3 regions of the Paucidesulfovibrio longus DSM 6739 genome follow, and region 1 is predicted to be linked to each of the others. Evidence: riboswitches for the same ligand, from Rfam matches in the RefSeq annotation. Region 1 holds a riboswitch; each other region holds the start of a gene.

What was found. A riboswitch is a leader RNA that binds a small molecule or an ion and turns the genes downstream of it on or off. The one in region 1 is predicted to bind thiamine pyrophosphate.
Region 2: another riboswitch for thiamine pyrophosphate. It lies ahead of cytX (putative hydroxymethylpyrimidine transporter CytX); the one in region 1 lies ahead of G452_RS0116695 (sulfide-dependent adenosine diphosphate thiazole synthase).
Region 3: another riboswitch for thiamine pyrophosphate. It lies ahead of thiC (phosphomethylpyrimidine synthase ThiC); the one in region 1 lies ahead of G452_RS0116695 (sulfide-dependent adenosine diphosphate thiazole synthase).

Annotation. Positions count from the first base shown of each region.
Region 1 covers NZ_ATVA01000019.1:21,243-26,155, forward strand. Annotated here, with positions in the region: gene G452_RS0116680 (TRAP transporter substrate-binding protein) at 1-1,049, shown strand, start outside; gene G452_RS0116685 (TRAP transporter small permease) at 1,110-1,610, shown strand; gene G452_RS0116690 (TRAP transporter large permease) at 1,612-2,913, shown strand; TPP riboswitch at 3,013-3,112, shown strand; gene G452_RS0116695 (sulfide-dependent adenosine diphosphate thiazole synthase) at 3,251-4,060, shown strand; gene G452_RS20150 (RluA family pseudouridine synthase) at 4,236-4,913, shown strand, end outside.
Region 2 covers NZ_ATVA01000013.1:367,194-372,106, reverse strand. Annotated here, with positions in the region: gene G452_RS0108860 (YcaO-like family protein) at 1-1,156, shown strand, start outside; gene G452_RS0108855 (TusE/DsrC/DsvC family sulfur relay protein) at 1,333-1,650, shown strand; gene G452_RS0108850 (mechanosensitive ion channel family protein) at 1,837-2,673, shown strand; TPP riboswitch at 2,763-2,862, shown strand; gene cytX (putative hydroxymethylpyrimidine transporter CytX) at 2,919-4,109, shown strand; gene rpmE (50S ribosomal protein L31) at 4,200-4,418, shown strand; gene G452_RS0108835 (DUF1385 domain-containing protein) at 4,586-4,913, shown strand, end outside.
Region 3 covers NZ_ATVA01000018.1:190,547-195,459, reverse strand. Annotated here, with positions in the region: gene G452_RS20110 (RHS repeat-associated core domain-containing protein) at 1-85, shown strand, start outside; gene G452_RS21610 (hypothetical protein) at 107-520, shown strand; gene G452_RS0116485 (RHS repeat-associated core domain-containing protein) at 787-1,107, shown strand; gene thiC (phosphomethylpyrimidine synthase ThiC) at 1,408-2,694, opposite strand; TPP riboswitch at 2,785-2,876, opposite strand; gene G452_RS20900 (hypothetical protein) at 2,938-3,393, opposite strand; gene G452_RS0116470 (hypothetical protein) at 3,390-3,716, opposite strand; gene pgl (6-phosphogluconolactonase) at 3,727-4,491, opposite strand; gene zwf (glucose-6-phosphate dehydrogenase) at 4,524-4,913, opposite strand, start outside.

The DNA.
Region 1 (4,913 bases):
TGCTCGGCGCGCTGCTGCTCGCCGGATGCGGGGGCTCGGGCGACCAGCAGGCCGCCCAGAAATCCGAGACGCAGACTGAAGGCCAGCCCGCGGCCGAGGCTCCCGCCAAGCCGGAACCCGTCAAGCTGACCTACGCCAACTTTCCGCCCGCCTTCACTGTGCCCTGCGTGCAGATGGAGCGCTGGAAGGACGAGGTGCAAAATCGCAGCGACGGCGCCGTGGCCGTGGAAACCTTCCCCGGCGGCACCCTGCTCAACGCCAAGAACATGCTGCGCGGCGTCATCGAAGGCCAGGCCGACATCGGCTGCGTGGCCATGTCCTACATGCCGGGCGTGTTTCCGCTCTCCTCCGTGGTGGAGATGCCTGTCGGCTTCCACTCCGGCAAGACGTCCTCCCAGGTGCTCTGGGCCATGTACGAGAAGTATCAGCCCGCCGAGCTGAAGGACGTCAAGGTGCTGACCCTCTTCGCCACCCCGCCGAGCAACATCATGTCCCGCACCCCGGTGAAATCCATCGCGGACATGCAGGGCCTGGAGCTGCGCGGCAACGGCACCTCCGGCAAGTTCCTCGACGCCCTCGGCGCCGTGACCGTGAGCATGCCCATGCCCGAGGTGCCGGACGCGCTCCAGAAGAGCATCGTCCAGGGCCTGTACACCTCCCTGGAAGTGCTCCAGGACATGAAGTTCGCGGAGTTCTGCCCCTACGCCACCATCACCGACGGCCCGGTCTACATCTTCGCCGTGGTCATGAACAAGGCCAAGTGGGACGCCCTGCCCGAAGCCGCCAAGAAGGCCATGGACGGTCTCTCCGCCGAACAGGCCGCCTGGACCGGCGAGTACTGGGACACCCACACGGCCGAGGCCGTGGAATGGGCCATCCAGAACCACGGACTCCAGGTCTTCGAGTTCTCCGACGAGGACAAGGCCACGGCCCGGGAAAAGTCCGCCGCCATCATCGACGCCTGGAAGCAGTCCGCCACCGCTGCGGGCCTTCCCGCCGATCAGATCATGGACGACCTGCTCGCCTTCAAGGCCCAGTTCGCAAACTAGCCGCAACCGTTTCGCCGCGCTCCCTCTTGCGGGGGAGCGCGGCGCTTCATCGGACCGCCAATGCAGACGCTCCTTCGCCATCTCGACGCCGCGGCCGGACGCATGGCCACCGCCCTGGCGGTGCTCGCCGGAATATTCCTCGTGGCCGCCATGCTCCTGGCCTGCGCCAACATGATCCTGCGCGCCGTGGCCGAACCCATCCAGGGCACCGTGGAACTGGTCGGCTTCTTCGGCGCGGTGCTGACGGCCTTTTCCCTGGGATTCGCCCAGCGCAAGCGCGGGCACATCTTCGTGGGCCTGCTCACGGAGCAGATGCCCAAGGCGCTCCAGCGCGGTTCCGACGCGATCCAGTATCTCGTCTCCTGCGCCTTCTTCGCGCTGGCCGCCGAGGAAACCATGGACTGGGGAATGGATCTGATCCGCACCGGGGAACTCTCGCAGACGCTGCGCATCCCCTACCATTTCTTTGTTTTCGCCGCGGCCTTCGGCTGCCTGGCCATGGCCTTCGTCCTCTTCGTGGACTTCCTCAAAACCCTGCTCCCGCAGGAAATCCAGGGCTGACATGGATCCGACCAGCATCGGCCTCGCAGGCATCGTCCTGCTCCTGGCCGTCATCTTTCTCTTCCGCATTCCCGTGGGCTTCGCCATGGGCGTGCTCGGCTTCGCGGGCTACGCCCTGATCCTGAACATGAACGCGGCCCGCGCCATGCTCGGCACCGTGGTCTGGGACACCTTCTCCAGCTACGGGCTGACCGTGATCCCCCTGTTCATCCTCATGGGCCAGATCTGCTTCTACTCCGGGGTCAACGAGCGGCTCTACAAGACCGCCTACGTCTGGATGGGACAGATCCGGGGCGGCATGGCCATGGCCACGGTGCTGGCCTGCGGCGGGTTCGCCGCCATCTGCGGCTCGAACACGGCCACGGCCGCGACCATGAGCTCCGTGGCCCTGCCGGAAATGAAGAAATACGGCTACAGCCCGGTGCTCTCCACGGGCGTGGTGGCCGCCGGGTCCACCCTGGGCGTGGTCATCCCCCCGTCCGTGGTGCTGATCATCTACGGCTTGCAGGTCGGCGAGAGCATCGGCAAGCTCTTCTGGGGCGGCATGGTGCCGGGCATTTTGCTCCTGGCGCTCTTTCTGGGAACGGTCTGGGCGCTCTGCCTGCGCCACCCCGCCTGGGGCCCGGCCGGACCGCGCACCTCCTTCCTGGACAAGCTGCGTTCCCTGCCCGGCTCCCTGGAAATGATCGTGCTCTTCGGCCTGGTCATGGGCGGGCTCTTCGCCGGGCTCTTCTCGCCCACGGAAGTGGGCGCGGCAGGCTCGGCCCTGGCGCTCCTGCTCGCCGTGGCCACAGGCAAGATGACCGTGAGCAAGTTCATCCAGGCCCTCAGCGACACCATCAAGATATCCTGCATGATCCTGGTGATCATGATGGGCGCGGTGATCTTCGCCAAGTTCCTGACCATCGCCCGGCTGCCCACGGAAATCGCCGCCTTCGTGACCTCCCTGCCCGTGCCCGCCTGGACCGTGATCGTGCTCATCTGCCTGATCTACGCCGTGGGCGGCATGGTCATGGACGCCCTGGCCCTGCTCCTGGTGACCATCCCCATCTTCCAACCCGTGGTCCAGGCCATGGGCTACGACCTGATCTGGTTCGGCGTGCTCATCACCGTGGTCACGACCATGGGAGCCATCACCCCGCCCGTGGGCGTGAACACCTTCATCGTGGCCTCCATGGCCCAGGACGTGCCCATGCGGCATGTTTTCGCCGGGGTGAGCTACTTCCTGGCCTGCTATGCGGTCGTGGTCGCCCTGCTGATGATCTTCCCCGCCCTGGTGCTCTACCTGCCCGGCCTGATGTAGCCCGGCATGGTGCATGGCGGGCCGCAAGGCCCGCCGCACAAGGGTTCCGCACCCCGCAAAAAAACGCTTGCCTCCCCACCCGCCCCCTGATAGACCGCCCCTGTCCGGTTGGGGTGTCCCGCTCATCTGCGGGGCTGAGAGCACACCCATCGAACCTGCTCCAGTTCACACTGGCGAAGGGAACTCGGATTCCAAAGGGGGCCATTGGCCCCTCATCCATCTCCCTCTTTGTCAGAACGCTGGGGCGCGAACGTTTCGCGCCCTTTTTTGCGTACCCCCATCGGCGTCTTGCTCCGCACCGGCGGAGCCAACCTTATCTCGCTTAAGGAGGACGCTCATGAACCCGAATCAACCCAAACCCCTGGACGAACGCGTCATCACCGAGGCCATCGCGGACCGCTACTTCGCCAAGTTCAAGTCCTGCCTGGACCTGGACGTGGCCATCGTGGGCGGCGGCCCTTCCGGCCTGACCGCCGCCTGGAAGCTGGCTTCCGAAGGCTTCAACGTGGGCCTGTTCGAGCGCAAGCTGTCCCTCGGCGGCGGCATGTGGGGCGGCGGCATGACCTGGAACATGGTCGTGGTCCAGGAGGAAAGCCGCCACATCCTCGAAGAGGCGGGCGTGCCCGTGGAACTCTACCGCGACGGCTACTACACGGCCGACGCCGTGACCTGCACCACCACCCTGGCCTCCCGCGCCTGCGTGGCCGGGGCCAAGGTCTTCAACTGCACCACGGTGGAAGACGTCTGCATCCGCGAGGAAGCGGGCGGCAAGCGCGTGACCGGACTGGTCATCAACTCCTCGCCCGTGGAAATGGCCGGGCTGCACATCGACCCCGTGGTGCTCGGCTCCAAGTGCCTGATCGAGGCCACGGGCCACGCCACCGAAGTGCTCAAGACCCTGGTGCGCAAGAACGACGTGCGCCTGAACACGCCCTCCGGCGGCATCGAGGGCGAGCAGTCCATGTGGGCCGAGCGCGCCGAGACCACCACGGTGGACAACACCCGCGAGGTCTTCCCCGGCATGTGGGTCGCGGGCATGGCCGCCAACGCCACCTACGGCTCCTACCGCATGGGCCCCATCTTCGGGGGCATGCTCCTCTCCGGACTGAAGGTGGCCGAAGAGATCGCCAAACAGCTGCGCGGCTAGCGCGACATTCCAACAAGGGGGGAGCTTCGGCTCCCCCTGCTTTTGCCTGCCGCGCGAAACGCAGGGACGCCTTTGGCGTTGACGAAGGCCCCCGACCTCGGCGACCATGCGCCATGCCCGAACGACATCGCCCGAACCGAGCCGCCGCCGCGCCCGGCACCGGAAAGGAAGCGCCATGCCCGGCGTGACCACCCTGACCGTGAGCCGCGCCGAGGACGGCCAGAAGCTGCTGCAATACCTGGAGCGCCGCCTTCGGGGCGCTGTGCCGCGCTCGGCCATCCAGAAATGGATCCGCACCGGGCAGGTGCGCGTGGACGGCGGGCGCAAAAAGCCCTTCGACCGCATCGCCGAGGGGCAGCTCGTGCGCATTCCCCCCTACGACGCCCCGGCCCCGGAGGGACAGGAGCGCGGAAAGGACAGAAAGCCGGACGCGCTGGACGCCGGGAGCCGGACAGGGAGCCGCAAGCCCGCCCCTGGGCTGCGCGTTGTCCACGAGGACGACGACCTCGTGGTGCTGGCCAAGCCCGCGGGACTGCCCGCCCACGGCGGCACGGGCCACGACGATTCCGTGGCCGCTCGGCTGGCCGCCCGCCACGCGGGCAGCGACTTCGCCCCCACCCTGGCCCACCGCCTGGACCGCGACACCTCCGGCCTGCTCCTGGCCGCCAAGACCTACAACAAACTGCGCGAGCTGAACGACCTGATCGCCTCCGGCGGACTGCGCAAGACCTACCTGGCCTGGGTGCGCGGGCGCTGGCCCCACGCCGGGGAAATCACCCTGGAAGACCGTCTGGAAAAAAGCGGCGCCCCCGGAGAGGAGCGCGTCACCGCCGGGAGCGGCAAGGTCGCCCTG
Region 2 (4,913 bases), on a different contig from region 1:
CCAGGGAGCCTGCGAGCTGGTGGAGCGGCACGTCTGCGCCGTCATCGACAAGGATCGGCGTCAGACGCCGACCATCGACCCCGCGAGTTCCGACGATCCGGTTTTTCAACGCCTGATCGGCTGCTTTGACAACTGCGGAGTGCGCGTGCTGCTCAAGGATTTCAGCATGGGCCTTCCCGTGCCCACCGTGGCCGCGGTGGCCTGGGATCCCAAGTCCTTTCCCGGCATGAGCGAGATCGTGTTCACGGCGGGCACCTCTTCCTCTCCGGTCAAGGCCGCTGTGCGCGCCCTGACCGAAGTGGCCCAGCTCGCCGGGGATTTCGAAACGGGGCGCGTGTACGAGGCTTCCGGACTGCCCAAGTTCACCAGCCTGAGCCAGCTGGACTGGTTGCGGCAGGGGCCGACGGTTCCGATGGACGCGCTGCCCAGCGTGGAGCGGGACGACATCCTGGACGAGCTGCTGGCGCTGGCGCGCGGCCTGGAGCGCGAGGGATATCGGCTTTACAGCGTGGACACGGCCATTCCCGGACTGGAAGCGGCCGCCAACTACAGCTTTGTGCCGGGGTTCGATTTTCGCGAGCGTGCGGCGCGGCGCAGCCTGGGGCTTTTCGTGGGGCGGATGCTCGCGGAGGACGCGCCCATGCCCGAAGCCGCCATCGGCCTTGAAATTCTTTCGGACATCTACCCGGATGCTTATTTCCTGCCGTTCTTCAAAGGCTTGCTGGCCCTGAGGCTGGACGACGCTGAAGAAGCCGCACGGCTTTTCGCCATGGCGGAGACGCTTCAGCCCGCCGCCGAGGAGCAGGCTCTGGCCGCGTTTTACCATGCCTACGCTCTCAGCCGCCTGGACCGCTGGGATGAAGTGGAGCCCGCGCTGGACCGGGCCGCCGAACTGGACGCGGAGATCAAGGAAGTCTTCAACCTGCGCGGCGTGGCCCGTTTCAAGGCCGGTCGATACGAAGAGGCCGCCAGGGATTTCAGCGCGGCCCTGGACATCGACAGCGGCTCGGCCGCGGATCTGGCCAACCTGGGCCTCTGCCACAAGTTCATGGGCAACAGCTCCGCAGCGGTCGATTATCTCGGCACCGCCCTGGGCATGGACCCGTCCCTGGAATGGGCCAAACCGCATCTGGAAGAGCTGCTGGGCGGAGAGTAGTCGAGCTTTGCCGTTCGGAGTATTGACATCTTGAGCCTGGGCATTTATTCCAATGATTGAACCGTATGGTCGACAAGCGACGGATCGTCGCTGATCGGATATGGAACAGCCCCGGACTTCGTTGCCGGGTGCGGAGTTGGCGCCGAAAGGCATTCAACCAACCAGGAGGAAAGAATATGGCTACTGTTGAATTCAAGGGCAAATCCTTTGAGGTCGATGAGGACGGTTTCCTGCAGAGCTTCGATACTTGGAACCCGGATTGGGTCGAGTACGTCAAGGAGCAGGAAGGCATCGCCGAGATTTCTCCCGACCACCAGAAGGTCATCGAGTTCCTGCAGGACTACTACAAGAAAAACGGCATCGCCCCGATGGTGCGCATCCTCTCCAAGGTCACCGGCTTCAAGCTGAAGCAGATCTACGAGCTGTTCCCGTCCGGCCCCGGCAAGGGAGCCTGTAAGATGGCCGGCCTGCCCAAGCCCACCGGCTGCGTGTAATTCGCGCGACCAGAAAATTCTAAGGCGGAAGCTGCGGCTTCCGCCTTTTTTTTGCGCCGTTGCATTTGCCTGTTCCCCGGTGCGCGTAATGTGTGCTAGAAAAAATCGTCTCGCATTGCTCTTCGGGAGTGGTTTGGACCGTAGTACCGTCGTTGCGCATTGTTCAACCCAAATGGAGGATCGTTGATGGCTGGTTTTGATATTGCTGGCACCGTGCAGAGCATGCTGCATATGCTGTCGCTTTGGATCGGGGAATACGGGATTCGGCTGGTCGTGGCCCTGGTCATCTTCTATGTCGGCCTCGTGATTTCCCGCAAGGTCGCCGCACTGGTCGGACGGATCATGTCGAAGGCCAAGGTGGACGACACGTTGATCTGCTTCACCCGCAACATGATTCACTACATGCTTCTGACCGTGGTCGGCATAGCCGCTCTCGGACAACTCGGCATCAACGTGACCTCCTTCCTGGCCGTACTCGGCGCCGCAGGCCTGGCCGTCGGCCTCGCGCTCAAGGATTCCCTGTCCAACTTCGCCTCCGGCGTCATGCTGATCCTCTTCCGCTTTTTCCGCGTCGGGGACTATGTCACCGTCGCCGGCACGTCCGGCACGGTGAAGGCCGTGAACCTCTTCAACACCGAACTGGCCACGCCGGACAACCAGAAGGTCTACGTGCCCAACTCCAGCATCACGGGCGGCGTCATCGTCAACGTCACCGCCAACGACACGCGGCGCATCGACCTGGTCGTGGGCATCGGTTACGGCGACAAGATCTCCCAGGCCCAGGGCATTCTGGAGCGACTGGTCGCCGCGGATTCCCGCATCCTGGAGACTCCCGCGCCCACTGTGGCGGTTTCGGAGCTGGCCGACAGCAGCGTGAACTTCGTGGTCCGTCCCTGGGTCGCCACGGGCGACTACTGGGCCGTGCGTTTCGACCTGATCAGGGCCATCAAGGAAACGTTCGACGAAGAAGGCGTTTCCATCCCCTTCCCGCAGCAGGACGTGCATCTTTTCAACGAAAAGTAGTGCTTCCCCGCGCCGAATCCGGGCCGGGCGCGTCTCGAACGGCGCGTCCGGCCCGCTTGCTCATGCAGGAGCGATCTGCTAGGCAAAACAACAGCCGATAGGGGTGCTTCGGTCGGACCGAAGCTGAGATCACACCCTTCGAACGTGAAGCAGTTCGCACTGCCGTACGGAATTTGGCGCAGATAATCTTTGCACCTCGTTTCGCGCAGTGCCCCTGGAATACCTTCTCCAAAGGGGCTTTTTACGTGTCCAAACAACAGCTTTCCTTTGCCAATCTCTTCTTTCTCTGGTTCGGCGCGGCCGTGTCCGTGGCCGAAATCCTCACGGGCGGGCTGCTGGCCGACCTCGGCCTTGAGCGGGCCATGTGGGCCAACGTTCTGGGGCATCTCGCCGGAACCTCGCTGCTCGTGCTGGCGGGCTGGATCGGGTTTCGCGAGCGCCTGCCCGCGATCATGTCCACGCGCATCTCGTTCGGCCGCCAGGGATCCTGGCTCATTTCCGGCATCAACGTCCTCCAGCTTCTGGGCTGGACCGCATGGATGGTGCTGCTCGGCGGCGGCGCCTTGAACAGTCTGACCACGCAGCTGTGGGGATTCGATCATCAGGCGGCGCTCTCCGCCGTGGTCGGGGCGTGCATCGCCTTCTGGGTCTTTCTCGGCGTGCGCGGCTTCAAGTGGCTGAACATGGTCGCGGTGAGCCTGCTGCTGGTGCTCACGGTCGTTCTCAGCTGGGTGCTCCTGAACCGTCCGGGAGCGCTGTCGGGCGGGGCCGGGCCGGGCGAATTCCATTTCGGCTTTGAAATGGCCATCATCATGCCCCTGTCCTGGTTCCCGCTCATCGCCGACTATACTTCCATGTCCCGGTCGCGCACGGCTTCCTGGCTGGCGCCGCTTCTGGGATATCTCTTCGGCAGTTGCTGGATGTACGGCATCGGCATTCTTGGCGCGCTGCATTCCGGCAGCTTCGACCCCGCACGGATGATGCTCGCGGCCAATCTCGGTCTGGCCGCCCTGGCGGTCATCGGCCTGTCCACGATCACGACCACGTTTCTTGACGTCTATTCCGCCGCGGTTTCCACCCTGAACGTCTTCCCGAAACTGGACCGCCGCTGGACCTCCGTGTTCTTCGCCGCCGTGGGAACGGTTTTGGCCATGTTCGTGCCCATCACGGAATATGAATGGTTTCTCTACCTGCTCGGCTCGATTTTCGCACCGCTTATCGCCGTGCTGCTGACGGATTACTTCATCTTGCGCACGGATCGGCGCGATTCCGACTGGGATCCCGCCGCGACCTTGAGCCTTGCGCTCGGCGTCGCGCTGTATTATCAGCTGAAGCCCTACGGACTCGTGGTCGGTCCAACCCTGATCACGATTCTGGGCACTTGTCTGCTGCACTTGACGGTGCGCGGCCTGGCCAAGACGTTTTTCAGGGTATAAAAATGTTGGAGCATGCCGAATGTCCCTTGCCAAACGGGCGACATGCGGATATATAGCTCTGCTTCACGCAATCAATGACAGGAGACCGTCATGAAACAGGATATCCATCCCAAGCTTTACAAGGCCAAGATCACTTGCCACTGCGGTTACGAAGCCGAGATTCTTACCACCAAGGGCGAGAAGCTTGAGCTTGAAATCTGCTCCCAGTGCCACCCCTTCTACACCGGAAAGCAGCGCTTTGTGGACACCGCTGGCCGCATCGACCGCTTCCGCAAGAAGTACGCGCAGTTCGGGCAGGAAAAGAATTAGCCTTCTTCTTCGGCCTCGGCCGCAAGAAATGCCTCTATTGGGCTTACCCAATGGAGGTTTTCTTGTTTGTCCGAAAAGTGGGGAGGCCCCATGCGGCGCGCTTTACTTTTCCGGGGCAGACATTATCCTCGGTGGGTGGCTGAACGTCTTTCCACAGTGAGGTTCCCGTGAATTTGACTCGTCTTCTCTGCGCTGCGCCGAAAATCTCGGTGGGCGGACAGGCCGTAATCGAGGGCGTCATGATGCGCGCCCGCGACCGTCTCGCCATCGCTGTCCGGCGGCCCGACGGAGAGATCAAGGTCGAGCTGCGGCCCTGGTTCTCGCTGACCGACCATCCCTGGTTGAAAAAGCCGTTCGTGCGCGGCTTTCCCGTGCTGCTGGAAACCATGGTCAACGGCATCAAGGCGTTGAACTGGTCGGCCAACGAGGCCCTGCTGGAAGAAGACGAGGAGACGGGCGAGGAGTCGAGCGGACTTTCCACCTGGCATCTCGTGC
Region 3 (4,913 bases), on a different contig from region 1:
AAAGAGCGCTTCCGTCAAGAGAGAAAGAACTTTTACGTTTAAAATCCCACAAAGGGATGACCGAGACGACATTGACCTTTGGTAAATCCCGTTGGGGGGGAATCCTGTGCGCTCGCGTTTGAGGGCTGAAATTCATTTTTACGCGATTCGAGTCTTACTTTCTTTTATGCTCCTGTTCGGAGTCATCGGAATTTTACATGCGATGTCATCATCTTCCGTGCCTTGGGTCTGCACAGGTGGTTTTTTGCTGCTCATTGTTCACATGGATCGTTTTGCCCTTCCTCTGGAAACATCCGGAACCATGCTGCGGCTAAACCATTTTTGGCATTACAGTCAGGTTGATATGCATTCTGTACGAAAAGCCGTGATTGTTCCTTCTTATGTTCTCAGTTTTTACTTTCATGGAGATGGAGCAGTTGCACTTTTCTTGAAGGAAAAAACGATTCCAGTTTTGGTGGCAACGGACGCAAGAAATAACCTGCTTACTTTTTTGAAAGACAATGGGGTAAATGTACAGTAGTTATCCTGTTGTCATAATCTCTGAACAGCCGCCCCGCATGGAAAATGCGAATCGGCTCTCCTGTCTCACGAAACTGGCTTCCGGCGCTGTTGGGGACGATTAAGGGGAACTCCCGTGGAGTTCCCCTTATTTGCTCTATATCTCCGATGCGGGTTAGCGCTGTACTGAATCCTCGGTTGCTCTCACCTCTCCACGTACATAGCCCAGGCATTGTCGTCAGAACGACCTACCCAAGTTTCGGAATACCAAGATGTTAGCCAAAGAAAATGAAAGTAAAAGCTGTGCATTCGCTGTCCATAGCCACCCCTCAGGCAGACATTGGGAAAAGACAGGAGTTGGCCAATGTCCTGTACTGCTGGACCGTTGGGTTGGTCGCGCGTTACCAGATACAAGGCGTTGAAATCCTACTGCATACGGTCCAGATTGGCAGCGCGCGCGTGGTTGAGTTTCCGACCGAAGGCAAGGCAAAGGAAATCCTGTACGACGCTTTCGGCAACGTGGTGAAGGACGGCAACCCGTATCTGCGTTCGCCCTTGGGATTTGCGGGCGGCCTGCACGATTGGGATACGGGCCCCACTCGGACATAGGGGCGCTTCGGCTGGCGGGACTCCCACATCTGAAATCAGAGCCCGACACCGGACGTTTCACCGCCCAGGATCCCATCGGAAACACGGGCGGCGACCCGGACTGGTACGGGTATTGCCTGGATGATTTGATCTGTTCGTGCGGACGAGTCGCAAGACGGCCCTGCGGGCCTTCTGTCCAGAAACGGCACTCTTCCGCCCAATCTTTCCGTGCGGGCCGAAGCTTTTCGCCACAGCGAACAATTACGGGGAACCCTCTCGGATTCCCCGTCTTCTTTCCATCCATCGGCGCTTGCCGATTCCTTACTGATTCAGCCGCTTGATGGCGCAGAACTCCCCGCACATGGTGCAGACGTCGTCCGTGCCGATCTCGCTCTGCTCGCGGTAGGCGCGGGCCTTGGCCGGGTCGATGCACAGCCCGATCTGCGCTTCCCAGTCCAGATTCTTGCGCGCCACGGACATGGCCCGGTCGCGCGCCATGGAGCTTTTGCGGCCGCGCGCCAGATCCCCGGCGTGGGCCGCGATCTTGGAGGCCACGGTGCCCTCGCGCACGTCCTCGGCCGTGGGCAGGCGCAGGTGCTCCGCCGGGGTCACGTAGCAGAGGAAGTCCGCGCCGTGCATGGCTGCGAAAGCCCCGCCGATGGCCCCGGCGATGTGGTCGTATCCGGCGGCCACGTCCGTGACCAGCGGGCCGAGAATATAGAACGGCGCGCCCCCGCAGAGGCTTTTTTGCAGGCGCATCTGCTCGGCGATCTTGTCCAGGGTCACGTGGCCCGGCCCCTCGATGATCACCTGCACGCCCTTGGCCCAGGCCCGGCGGGTCAGCTCGGCCAGGGTCAGCAGCTCGGCGGTCTGGGCGCAGTCGCCCGCGTCCGCGCCCGCGCCGGGGCGCATGCCGTCGCCCAGGGACAGGGTCACGTCGTACTCGGCGAGGATGTCCAGGATGTCGTCGAACTGCTCATAGAGCGGGGACTCGCGGTCGTTTTTGCGCATCCAGTCCACCAGGAAGGAGCCGCCCCGGCTGACCACGCCGAGCACGCGGCCCTGGGCGTTCATGGCGGCCACGGACGAGCGGGTCACGCCGCTGTGGATGGTCATGAAGTCCACGCCTTCCTCGGCCTGGCGGCGCACCGTGGCCAGGAAGTCGTCCGCGGTCATCTCGGCCATGTCCCGCCTGCTCGCGGAAAGCTCGAACGCGGTCTGATACAGGGGCACGGTGCCGACCATCACGGGCGAGCGTTCCAGCACGGCCCTGCGGATGCGGATCTGGTCCGGTCCCAGGGAAAGATCCATGACGGAGTCCGCCCCGGCGGCCACGGCGGCGTCGAGCTTGGCCAGTTCCTCGTCCAGGCTGGAACGGTAGGGCGAGGCCCCGATGTTGGCGTTGACCTTCACGGACGCGCCCAGGCCCACGGCGCGGGGCTGGGCCAGTTTGCGGCGGCTGTTGCCGGGGATGACGAGGGTTCCCTCGGCCAGGGCCGCGCGCACGGCTTCGGGTTCCAGCCCTTCCTGCGCGGCCGCCAGGGCCGTTTCCTCGGTGATCAGGCCGTCTTCGGCCATCTGCTTGCGGGTCTTTTGCGTGTGGATCATCAGCCCACCTCCATGCGGTTGCGGTTGGTGGGGCGGCTCGCGCACGGCCGCAAAAAAGCCGCTTCCTTTCAGGGAAACGGCAGCGGCGCGCACGCTCGGATATCAGCTCCCTTCGCCGGTATGACCCGGATCAGGTTCTAAGGGTATCCTCTCAGGCTCTCCAGCCACCCCTGCCTGCCCGATCCCTACTGCGCTGGCGGCGGGGCGTCAACCCGACCCGACAAAACCGGAAGCCTTTGCCGCTCAGCGCTCGCCGCAGAGCTTCATCCACCAGCAGGCCGCGAGGCCCCAGGCCGCGTTGGCTCCGGGGACCACGGCCAGGACCAGTTCGCCCTCGGCGATGGACGCGGGCGCGGTGTGCGGCTGGGGAATCAATCCGGCGAGCATGGCCGCCGTGGGAATCAGGGAGAGCAGCAGGCCTTTGAAGGTGGCACTCTGGCGCAGCCAGGGCGGCAGCAGCAGGAGCCCGCCGACCGCGCCCCAGGCGCAGGCTTGCCCCGCCCATTCCCAGCCCGGCCAGAACGCGGCGTCCACGCCGGTCTGGCGTTGCAGGATCAGACGGCACAGCCCGTAGGCCGCGCCGGACGCGGCCAGACCGCCCAGCGCCCCCCCGGCCAGGGCCGTGGAAAAACGCAGCGCCCAGCGCCGCACGAGCTGATGCAGAGACTGGAGCGGGGCCAGAAAGCCCTTGGCGTTCATGGGCGCGGCTCGACAAGGCCCAGAACCAGGCGCAGGCCCAGCACGGCGAAGATCGCGGGCAGCACGAGCATGGCCAGGGCCGTGACCAGGCTGACCATGTCCGTGGTTTCCCCTTCCAGGAGCAGCAGCGGCACTACGATCAGGATGGGCAGTTGCAGGGCCAGCCCGAGCCCGCCCAGCAGACGGGTCCGCAGGGGCGGGCCGGAACGTGGAGCTTCGTCCGCCTTTTCGGCGTCCGTGGCGAAATTTCGGTCCGCGTCCGGCGCGGCCAGCTTCCAGAGCAGCAACGCCCCGGCCATGGAAAGCATCAAGAGGATAGCCATGGGCGGGACGTTAGCGGCCCTGGGCCTCCTGGTCAACGATCCAGATGGTTTCCCGCGCGGCAACGCGCCCGGCGGGCAGCGGAGAGGCAGCGCCCTCCGTGCGCAGTGCTTCGGCCAGGGCTGCGGACTTGGCCGCGCCCGTGACCAGCAGCACGGCGCACGCCGAGGCGTTCAACGCGGCGAGGCTCAGACTGACGCGGTCCAGGCCCGCGGCCGCACCCGAATCGTGCGGCGAGCCGGGGTCCGGGACCATGGGAAGCTCCTCCACGGCCACGGCCCAGGCGTCCGGCGGATCGGGCCGCTCCAGGGCGGCGTGGCCGGGAAAAAGCGACGCCGTATGCCCGTCCGCGCCCATGCCCAGCAGGACCATGTCCAGGCCCTCGGCTTCGGGAAGAGCGCCGAACCGCTCCGCCATCAGCTCGTCGTAGATGGCCGCAGCCTGGGCCGCGCCCCGCTGGGCGGGAATGCGCAGAACATGCCGCCGGGGTATCTCCAGAGGCGCGAAGAGCAGTTCCTCGGCCTGCCGGAAATTGGAGAGCGGGCTGTCCGGGGGCGCGGCGCGCTCGTCCGCGAACCAGAAACGCAGGTCGCCCCAGGGCATCTGCGAGCGGAACGGCTCCCCGGCCAGGAGTTCGAAAAGGCGCCTCGGAGTCGAGCCGCCCGAAAGCCCCAGGTGGAATTCCATGGCCGGGTGCGCGGCCACCCTGTCGAGCAGCAGCTGGGCCGCGGCCATGCTCGCGTCTTCGTGGTCCTTGTGGACGATGACCTTGCGCATGACGTCCTCCGCTCGGATGCGTGCATCCGGTTTCAGGAATCCGGCTCCATGAGCCGCTGGGCCTCGCGCGGTCCCCAGGTTCCCGCCTTGTAGAGCAGCAGGCGCTCGGCCTGCTCCGGGCAGTCGCAGCCCATGAGGATGGGCGTGAGAAATCCCCAGCAGAGTTCCACGCCGTCCTGCCGCCAAAAGAGCGTCTGGTCGCCGAGCATGACGTCGAGGAGCACCTTTTCGTAGGCTTCCAGGGCGGGCGCGTCGAACCCCGCCGCATAATCGAATTCCATGGTTACGGGCCGCAGGCACATCCGCGAGCCCGGAGCCTTGGCCTGGAAGGTCAGGGTCACGGCCTCGCCCGGCTGGATGCCGAGCACGAGACGGTTGGAGGCGATGTGTTCGCCGAAGACGCTGCGAAACATGGAATGCGG